One region of the Psychrobacillus sp. FSL W7-1457 genome, then DNA from elsewhere that is predicted to be linked to it. Evidence: riboswitches for the same ligand, from Rfam matches in the RefSeq annotation. Region 1 holds a riboswitch; each other region holds the start of a gene.
The links. Region 1 has a riboswitch for lysine ahead of NSQ95_RS12050 (aspartate kinase). Riboswitches for the same ligand answer to the same signal wherever they lie in the genome.
Positions count from the first base shown of each region.

Region 1 (3,286 bases):
ATATTTGTACCTAATACGACTGATTTAGAGTTAGCCTCTGAGTTGTTGGAAATGAAGGTTATTATTCCTCAAAAGGGTGCAAAAAAGAACCTAGTGGATTTAGCACAAAAAAATGCTGCGATAGCTTTGAAAGAAAAGTTCCATTTGATTGAACGACAAGAGGAACGAACTGTAGGGGCAGTAGAAGAACTAGGTAGTCTTATGGGAATTGCCATGCCAAGCAGAATTGAGGCCTTTGATAATTCTCATATTCACGGTACCGATGCGGTTTCTGCCATGGTTGTATTCGTTGATGGCAGAGCATATAAAAAAGACTATCGGAAGTATAAAACGAAAACTGCAGCAAAGCATGATGACTATGGCGCTATGCGTGAGGTCGTTCGTAGACGTTACACTCGTGTACTAAAAGAGAGATTGCCTCTACCTGATTTAATCATTATTGATGGGGGTAAAGGACAAATAGAAGCAGCAAGAGAAATTATCGAGGATGAACTTGGCTTAGATATTCCAATTGCAGGACTAGCGAAAGATGCCAAGCATCAAACATCCTCCTTGTTATATGGTGACCCATTAGCGATTATCCCGATGAAAAGAACGAGTGAAGCATTCTATCTTCTTCAAAGAATTCAAGATGAGGTCCATCGATTTGCAATTACTTTCCATCGACAACAGAGAGGGAAGCATACAATTGCCTCCTCGTTAGATGGAATTGAAGGAATAGGTCCAAAACGTAAGAAAATGCTTCTTAAGCATTTTGGCTCCCTCAAACGAATGCAAGCTGCATCAAGAGAAGAACTAATAGAATCTGGACTCCCAAGTAAATTAGCTGATAATCTAATGGCTCATTTTCAGAAAAATTTATTGTCTTCTGAATAATCTTATGTTATCTTTAAAACAATTTAATATTCACTATTCAAACAGTGAAGATAGAGGTGCGAATTGCAAGAGTACTAATCGAGAGGATGAAAGATCCTACGACCGATTAGGAAAGGGTTGTTCGCCGAAACATAGAAAAGCTTTTCCTTTCCTATGTTGGTTCTGTATTTAAGAGATGCAGGACTGTCAGAATATATATTCTGGAGGGCTATCTCACATGGGCAATCATTTTTGACCGTGTATGAGAAGAGTTAGCTTTCCGCAAATATGTGGGAAGCTTTTTTTATTGTTTAGGAAATTATAAGATTATGAACCTGTGGATAAGTTGATGTCTAGCTCCAGCGCCTTGCCCCTCGGGGCAGGGATAGGCGCTTGCGCTTTTCTTGTTGTCCGCTCAAGGAGATAAAGGGGAGATAGGTAAATGAGTAAAATTGTGATGAAATTTGGCGGAACCTCTGTAGGCTCCATGGAGTTAATTGGTAACGTAGCAAAAAGGGTACAACTAGAAAAGGAGAAAGGACATGATATCGTCGTAGTTGTATCTGCCATGGGAAAAACAACAGATGACTTAGCGGAAATGGCTAGTAAAATCACTAACAATCCAACAAAAAGAGAAATGGATATGTTGCTTGCTACAGGAGAACAAGTAACTATGTCCTTACTTGCTATTCAGTTAAATTCACTTGGAGTGGAGACGTTATCGTTGACGGGTTGGCAAGCTGGAATAGTTACAGATGAAGTACATAGAAATTCAAAAATAAAACAATTGGATGGCCAGAAGATAAATGAGCATTTAATGGCTAATCGCGTAGTAATTGTGGCCGGCTTTCAAGGTATGTCGGAATTAGGGGAGATTACTACTTTAGGAAGAGGAGGGTCAGACACTACAGCCGTCGCCATAGCTGCAGCTATCGGAGCAGACATTTGTGATATTTATACGGATGTAGATGGCGTTTATACGTCAGATCCACGCTACGTATCTCATGCAAGAAAACTAGAACAGCTAGAATATGATGAGATGCTGGAGTTAGCTCATTTAGGAGCTGGAGTACTGCACCCTAGAGCAGTGGAATTTGCAAAGAACTATAAGATTCCATTACGAGTACGTTCAAGCTATGAAGAAACGGAAGGAACCATTTTAAAGGAGGAAGTAGATGTGGAGAATAATTTAGTAGTACGAGGGGTAGCTTTTGAATCAGATATAGTACGTTTAACGATTGAGTATACAGTGCCTTTTAATGGTTCACTCGCTTCCATATTTACTACCCTTGCCAATAACCATATTGATGTAGATATTATTGTCCAGTCGATTGTCGAAGGAATGAAGCCTACCGTTTCCTTTTCTATAAAAAAAGAATCTCTTTCGGAAGCAATTCACGTTTTAGAGAAAAAGAAACAGAATCTAGGTTTTACCTTTGCAGATTTTGAGGTGGGTTTAGCTAAGGTATCTATTGTAGGTTCAGGGATGGTATCTAATCCTGGTGTCGCTGCACAAATGTTCGACCGATTAAGCAAGGAAAACATACCAGTTAAAATGGTTAGTACCTCAGAAATAAAGGTTTCAGTTGTAGTGCCTCAAGGCAATATGATTCAAGCAGCGAATGCACTCCATGATGAATTTGATTTGGCTATAAATTAAGTAATAAGTTAAGGCTATGTTAAAGGGTAGGGTTGATTTATGTGTAAAGAAATCTTTAAATCAGAGTGTAGAAATTGATTTCCGCGCCAGCCGGACGCTTTCTTACCCTTAGTCAAGTATTTATATCTTTATTTTAGGAGTTTAGGTATTTAGTTTGGTTGGGGAGGGGTACCCCTCCCCAACCAAACTAAATTTCCGCATACTAAATAGACCTAGCTTAAATTGCTTTTTCTTACTAGGCCAAATATGGTATAGTCAACCTAACGGTTACAAAATGGTCGTAGCCTTTTCGTAATCGTACATTAAGTCGTGTTGAATGAGGTGGAAAAGCATCTTCAAAAACTTATTCACACACGCGATACTCGCAACCTTATGAGGCTTTCTCTGGGGTTGCGTTTTTAATTTGTCATAATACTCCACCAGGTGGTTCTTTTTCTTTTTCCTCCACGAAAGCATCGTCTGTATCATATAGAACAAGATCCTTCGGAGGTTTTTGTTGCCTCGCTTATTGATTTTGTCTTTCTTGTAAATGGTCCCTGACTGATACCTCATCATATCTATCCCCACGTAGGCGTTTAATTGCTTATGGTTGTGGAAGCGGCTGATATCCCCCAGTTCGCCGATGATCCTGCCGGCTGTGACTTTTCCGATCCCCGGAATAGAAAGCAGGATTTGATATTCTTTTCGGTCTTTCGAAAGGTCATCCATCTGTTTGACCAACCGTGCTTTCTTCGCCTTCAGTTCAATAATTCTCTTGGCATAATCTCTTAG
Region 1 is NZ_CP151993.1:2,475,755-2,479,040, reverse strand. Features, by position in the region: gene uvrC (excinuclease ABC subunit UvrC) at 1-876, shown strand, start outside; lysine riboswitch at 920-1,095, shown strand; gene NSQ95_RS12050 (aspartate kinase) at 1,298-2,515, shown strand; gene NSQ95_RS12045 (IS110 family transposase) at 2,783-3,286, opposite strand, start outside.

Region 2 (3,286 bases), 280 kb from region 1:
TGACCATTCCATGAAAAGAGTTGTTTCTAAACAGGCTGTTGTCTACCCTACAGACGAGTTGCCAGTCCCTCAAAATGCAGGACACACGATGGAAAATTGGGAGCGAATCGGTAAAGAAAAGCTATCTTATCCTGTTTTTACAAGCAATTCCTTGTTAAAAAAAGAGTGGTTCAATGGGTCTGAGTTAGCGAATTTCTTTGGAAAGGCATTGCTAGCATACACGAATGCAGATTGTGCCATGTTTCCTGCAGGAATTTTCTTAAAGGATTTACCGGAGGGACCTGTCACTGCTTGGGATCTACATCAATGCCTGCCTCACCCCATTAATCCATGTATCGTTACATTAAGTGGAGCTGAGCTGCTAGAGGTGATGGAGCTTTCAAAAAACGAAAAATGGCCAAATTTAGAAGTGAAGGGTCTCGGATTTCGTGGTAAGTATTTAGGGGCTATTTTATTTGAACAGGTTGAACAAGATATGCATGGGCAGCTTTTGATTAAAGGTGAGCCATTAACGTTACATCAAACGTACCGGCTGGCGACGCTAGACATGTTTACTTTTGGATTTTTCTTTCCTTCTTTTAAGACCGCGAAGAAACAATATATTATGCCAGAAACTATACGGGACGTTATAAAATGGTATGGAATAAAGGAAGAGAATAAATGTAGGGCATAATAGACCTCCTCGTTACATAAAAGTAATGAGGAGGTTTTTTCGTTGTTTTATCGCAAAAAGAAGAAGCGTTTCATATTTTTTAGCACTCAACGCAAATTAGCCATCTTTTTAACATGCTTTTTATTGTCAGTGGCTTACGTATTTTATTATATAAATGCGCAACTGACTCCCACTTATTTACAATATGCTGAGGTGCAAACTAACAAGATTGCCTCTATGGTAATAAGTAAGGCGATTAACTCGCGTACAGCAAATGTTCTAGATGTAAACGATATTATTGAAGAGGTTCCTTCGGATAGCAAAAATATGGTTACAACCAAATTCAATACAGAAATTATTAACCGAGTGCTATCTGATACAAATAGTTTAGTACAATCCCATTTAGAACAGGCTGAACAAGGGAATTTATCAAGTCTTCCTTACTTGGATGATATTGAGTATGATAAGCAAACAATGGAAGACCAAGGTGGAGTCGTATTTTTTGTTCCGATGGGGCAAGCAACGAATATACCTTTGATCGGGAATTTAGGTCCAAAAATACCTATTCGATTCCACGTGATCGGAAACGTTCAGTCAAATGTGGTGCCTACTATTACCGAGTTCGGTATTAATAATGCGTATGTAGAAATTAGTATCCACATTAAGGTGAACGTACAAATCATCGTCCCGCTTGCTAGTAAAATGAGTGTAGTGGAACAGAATATACCAGTAGCCATGGGTCTAGTACAAGGGCAGGTTCCTCACATTTATACAGGTGGGGATGGGTCGGCTGCTCCATCGGTGGAGGTACCTATACCGTTACCGGAAGATTAAAAAAACTTCATTTTTCTTAAATTACTGTTAGAATAGATAAAAATGAATAATAAATAGGTAGAGGCCGCATTGCTTAATAGTATGTTACGGGAGGGTGACTCCAAGGATCGTAATAGAAAGGAAGTTTTGCCGAAACTAAGTATGTCTAGTCAAGGATGCTTAGTTGGGGTTATTTTGAACAAGAATAACACTGTCATGTATATGGGGACATATAGATGGGGAGCTACAAAAGTGAAACAAAGTGTTATAACTAAAATTTCATGTATAAGCCAACCTATAAAATACTATAGGTTGGCTTTTCTATTTTCAAGGAGGAACAGTTTTGGAGAATACAATTTTTTCGTTAGTGCCACCGCTATTGGCAATCATCATGGTTTTATTGACAAAAAGGGTCTTGTTATCGTTAGGAGCAGGTATTCTTTCTGCAGCCTTACTAGTAGAGGAATTTAGCCCTGTTGGATCTTTGTTAATGTTATGGAATTCCTTTAAAATCTCTTTTTGGGATGGGGGTTTAAATGTATATAACATATATATTTTATTGTTCATTCTCTTGTTAGGTGTAGTTACTGCTTTTGTCAGCCTGTCAGGAGGAAGCACAGCTTTCGCTAATTGGGCGATCAAGCGAATTAAAACGAAAAGAGGCTCTAAACTATTAACAGCCTTTTTAGGAATCATTATTTTTGTGGACGATTATTTTAATGCATTAGCAGTAGGGCAAATTGCAAGACCAATTACGGATTCGCATAAGGTTTCTCGTGCAAAGCTAGCCTATTTCATCGATTCTACATCAGCACCGATATGTGTAATCTCACCAGTTTCTAGCTGGGGAGCATTTTTGATAAGCCAGCTAGGTGTTATTTTCACAACACATGCTGTAACAGAATATACTCCGCTAGAAGCTTTTATCACAATGGCGCCTATGAACTTCTATGTAATAGCTACTTTGGCGATCGTATTCTTTACGGCTTGGACAGATTTTGATTTATTTGAGATGAAGAAGCATGAAAAGCGTGCGAAGGAAACAGGAGTATTATTTGATCCTAATAAAACTAATCCGGGAGATATGGATGGAGATTTTCCTGACAATCAGTATGGGAAAGTGATCGATTTATTACTTCCAATCATCTCTTTAGTAGTGGTGACGTTAGGGTTGATGTTCTGGACGGGCTATCAGTTGTCCGGAGGAAGTTTAGATATATTTGTCATCTTTGAAAATACAGATGTTCCTTTTTCATTATTTATAGCTGGATTGGTAGCAAGTATTTTAGCTTTCCTGTTATACGCTCGCCAATTCAAGGTTAACCCAAATGCTAACATGAGCTACGTGTGGAAGGCTTTACGTACAGGCATTCAATCTATGCTTCCTGCCATTTTGATTCTTGTATTCGCATGGGCATTATCTTACCTTATTACAGCCTTAGAAACAGGTGCATTCCTTGCAACGATTGTTACAGAAAATAATATCCCAGTAGGTATTATTCCAGTATTACTGTTTGTGCTGACTGCTTTTATGGCCTTTGCTACAGGTTCATCCTGGGGTTCGTTTGGTATCTTGCTTCCGATTGGTGCAAGCATTATTATGGCAATCGATCCTCAGCTATTGCTACCAGTATTAGCAGCAGTATTGGCAGGAGCAGTTTTCGGAGACCATTGTTCACCGATTTCGGACACTACGATCATGTCGGCTACGGGAGCTGGAGTTAATGTCATTGATCATGTGATGACACAGCTGCCTTATGCAATAACTAGTGCGATAATAGCTGCAATCGGATACTTAGTATTAGGATTGACAGGCTCTGT
Region 2 is NZ_CP151993.1:2,753,191-2,756,476, reverse strand. Features, by position in the region: gene NSQ95_RS13525 (bifunctional UDP-sugar hydrolase/5'-nucleotidase) at 1-673, shown strand, start outside; gene yunB (sporulation protein YunB) at 716-1,486, shown strand; lysine riboswitch at 1,537-1,720, shown strand; gene NSQ95_RS13515 (Na+/H+ antiporter NhaC family protein) at 1,809-3,286, shown strand, end outside.
Region 2: linked by a shared signal. The riboswitch ahead of NSQ95_RS13515 (Na+/H+ antiporter NhaC family protein) and the one ahead of NSQ95_RS12050 (aspartate kinase) in region 1 are both predicted to bind lysine.

Region 3 (3,286 bases), 1.4 Mb from region 1:
GAAACCTTAGTTAACTTTTTCCGTATTACATGATAAATACTGACAGTGTTATAAATTGGAGGTAAACAGAGCCATGAATGTAGAGGAATTTATAACTCCAGAAAGGTTTGGAGAAGTATTCTTATATGGAAACCATGAAGAAATTTATAACCAATGCGTTAAAGAATTTAAAGAGCTAGTATCACTGGACCAATTTACTGATTTAGCCATTTCCTTTAATCACGGTGTTGAAAGCTACCAAATGTATAAAAAGATCGAAATGGGTTATTCAACTCAGTATTTATGGTTAGATAACAATAAGGAGAGAATAGTTAGTGTAACCTTTGATACGGCTAACTACATCCAGGGCATAGTATTAAAACCTTATGTAACCTTCCCTAAAAGCGATCAACGTTACACCAAAAATAAATATATAATGCCTATTAAAGAAGAATGGCTTGTTTTCTGGGGTGGGACGAATGAATTTCTTAATTATCATTACGTTTATGAATCTCAGCGCTATGCATATGATTTAGTGAGGATGAAGGATGGTCAGACGTATAAGGATAGATTACTCAATGAAAGTTACTATGCTTTTGATAAAGAGGTAGTTGCGCCAGCAGACGGTAAGGTAGTAAAGGTTATGAATAATATTGTAGATAATATTCCCGGAGAAATGAATGAAAAAGAACCAGCCGGAAACTATGTCATTTTGGAGCATAAAAATAGAGAATATAGCTTGCTTGCGCATTTTAAACAATATTCTATAGTAGTAAAAGAAGGAGACGCGGTGAAGCAGGGACAAACAATTGGCCTTTGTGGAAATTCTGGAAACTCCTCTGAGCCTCATATACATTTTCAGGTGATGGATTCGTCTGATTATGTGAACTGCCATTCTATACGTATAAGTTTCAATGATGGGATTGAGCCAATTCAAGGCGATACAGTAACGACATACAAACCGAACGAAAAGTCAAAAATGGATGTCTTTGATAAAGTGGAAAATACATTTACTTTAGCAGATTTTTTCTTATTTATTCCCCGTATTATTGGTTCATTTTTTAAATAAGACTGTTCGTTTCTATTTAGAATAATGAAGTTTTAAAAATAGTAATATTTTGATTAATCAATAGAATGTTTGTTGACAGATGAAAATCTCTATTGTAGACTATGAACAACTAATTGAATATAACCTCGCTTTTATAAGTGAGGTAGAGGCGCGATATTTAACAGTCCTTAGAGGAGCTTGAGATGCTTAGATACTAAGGAGAAGGAAATGTCGCCGAAGCTTGTAATAAACTCATTATTACATGCTGGGTCTGCAGTGAAGAATTGCAGGACTGTCCGTTATAAACGTCCCGGTTTATAATGGTGTGCTATCTCATGGGGAAAAGTAGAGGATTTAGGGCAACCATACATTATGACCTGAGTCTACCTCAAGTCTTTTTTTGTACAGTTGTCCTTTTTGTATGGTTGCATACATATAATAACTTTAAAAAAGGAGATTACTAGAGATGAAAAAGAGACTATTTACATTAACATTTTTACTATCCATTTTTTTATTGCTTGCTGCTTGTGGAACTAAAGAGGAAGAAAGCAGTGGATCAGCATCTGCTCAAGATACATTTACTGTAGGACTTGAGGCAGGATATGCCCCCTTCAACTGGACTCAAATGGACGACAAAAACGGTGGAGTAAAATTGGACGGTAACGCAGAGTATGCTGGTGGATACGATGTAGAAATTGCTAAAAAAATTGCAGAAGGCTTAGGTAAAGAACTGGTAATCGTTAAAACCGAATGGGACGGTCTAGTTCCAGCTTTAACTTCGGGTAAGATTGATGCAATTATTGCTGGAATGTCACCAACAGCAGAGCGTAAAAAAACAATCGATTTCTCTGAAAACTATTATACTTCCAACTTTGTTATGGTTGTAAAAAAGGGCGGAAAATTTGAGGGTGCCACTTCCATTCAAGACTTTAATGGAGCAAAAGTCACAGGCCAATTAAATACTTCTCACTACGGAGTGATAGACCAAATTAAAGGTGTAAAAAAACAGCCTGCATCAGATAACTTTCCAGCAATGCGTGTAGCACTGGAATCTGGTATGATCGACGGTTATGTATCTGAACGTCCAGAAGGAATTAGTGCTTCCTCTGCAAATGACAACTTCAGCATGGTTGAATTCGAAGAAGGATTTGTTGCAGATGAAGAAGAAACAGCTGTTGCAGTAGGATTGAAAAAAGGTAGCGATTTAACAGATAAAATAAATGAAATATTAGCAGGAATTTCAGAAGAAGAGCGTCAAGAAATTATGGATAATGCTATTTCCAATCAACCAGCTGCAGAATAAGTATACTAACGGCTGCTAATAAAAGCAGCCGTTTCATTTTTTAAAGTACTTACGCAATTGGTTAGTGGATGTTCGAGGCAACAGAAAGTGTAAGGAGGAAGACAATGAGTTTAGAATGGATTATCTCCATTATCACCAATAACTGGCCGATGTTTTTGCGTGGAGCAGGAGTAACCCTGTTGATTTCTATTATAGGAACTATTGTAGGAGCAATCATTGGATTATTAGCAGGCGTTATTAGGACCATCCCACTACCTGAAAAGAGGGTAAGTAGATATTTTTTAAAGCTGGTTAATCTTATTCTGTCCATCTATATAGAATTCTTCCGAGGGACACCAATGATCGTCCAAGCTATGGTCATCTTTTATGGATCATCACTGGCCTTTGGGTTAGATATGGATCGTTTACTAGCAGCAATTTTTATTGTATCTATTAATACGGGAGCGTATATGGCTGAAATTGTTCGGGGGGGAGTCATTTCAATTGATAAGGGACAATTTGAGGCATCACAAGCGATAGGGATGAATCACATTCAAACTATGCTATATGTTGTGTTACCCCAGGTTATCCGTAACATACTTCCAGCAACGGGCAACCAATTCATCATTAATATTAAAGATACCTCTGTTTTAAATGTGATAGGGGTAACGGAATTATACTTCCAAACGAAGTCTGTAGCTGGAAACAATTTCAGATATTTTGAGTCATTCTTTGTAGCTTGTATTTTATACTTCATCATGACGTTTGCGGTTACATTAATTTTACGACATTTTGAAAAGAAACTAGATGGACCCGAAAATTACACTGTCATTGGTCAGCCTATGCAAATGGCTGTACTGCCAAAAGGTCCTTATGAAAACAAGTAAACAAAGGAGGAGCAAATATGGAACACGTAATTGATATTCAACATCTAAGCAAATCCTTTGGAGCACATGCAGTTTTAAAAGATATAAATT
Region 3 is NZ_CP151993.1:3,886,472-3,889,757, reverse strand. Features, by position in the region: gene NSQ95_RS19175 (M23 family metallopeptidase) at 74-1,048, shown strand; lysine riboswitch at 1,184-1,366, shown strand; gene NSQ95_RS19170 (transporter substrate-binding domain-containing protein) at 1,494-2,330, shown strand; gene NSQ95_RS19165 (amino acid ABC transporter permease) at 2,435-3,196, shown strand; gene NSQ95_RS19160 (amino acid ABC transporter ATP-binding protein) at 3,214-3,286, shown strand, end outside.
Region 3: linked by a shared signal. The riboswitch ahead of NSQ95_RS19170 (transporter substrate-binding domain-containing protein) and the one ahead of NSQ95_RS12050 (aspartate kinase) in region 1 are both predicted to bind lysine.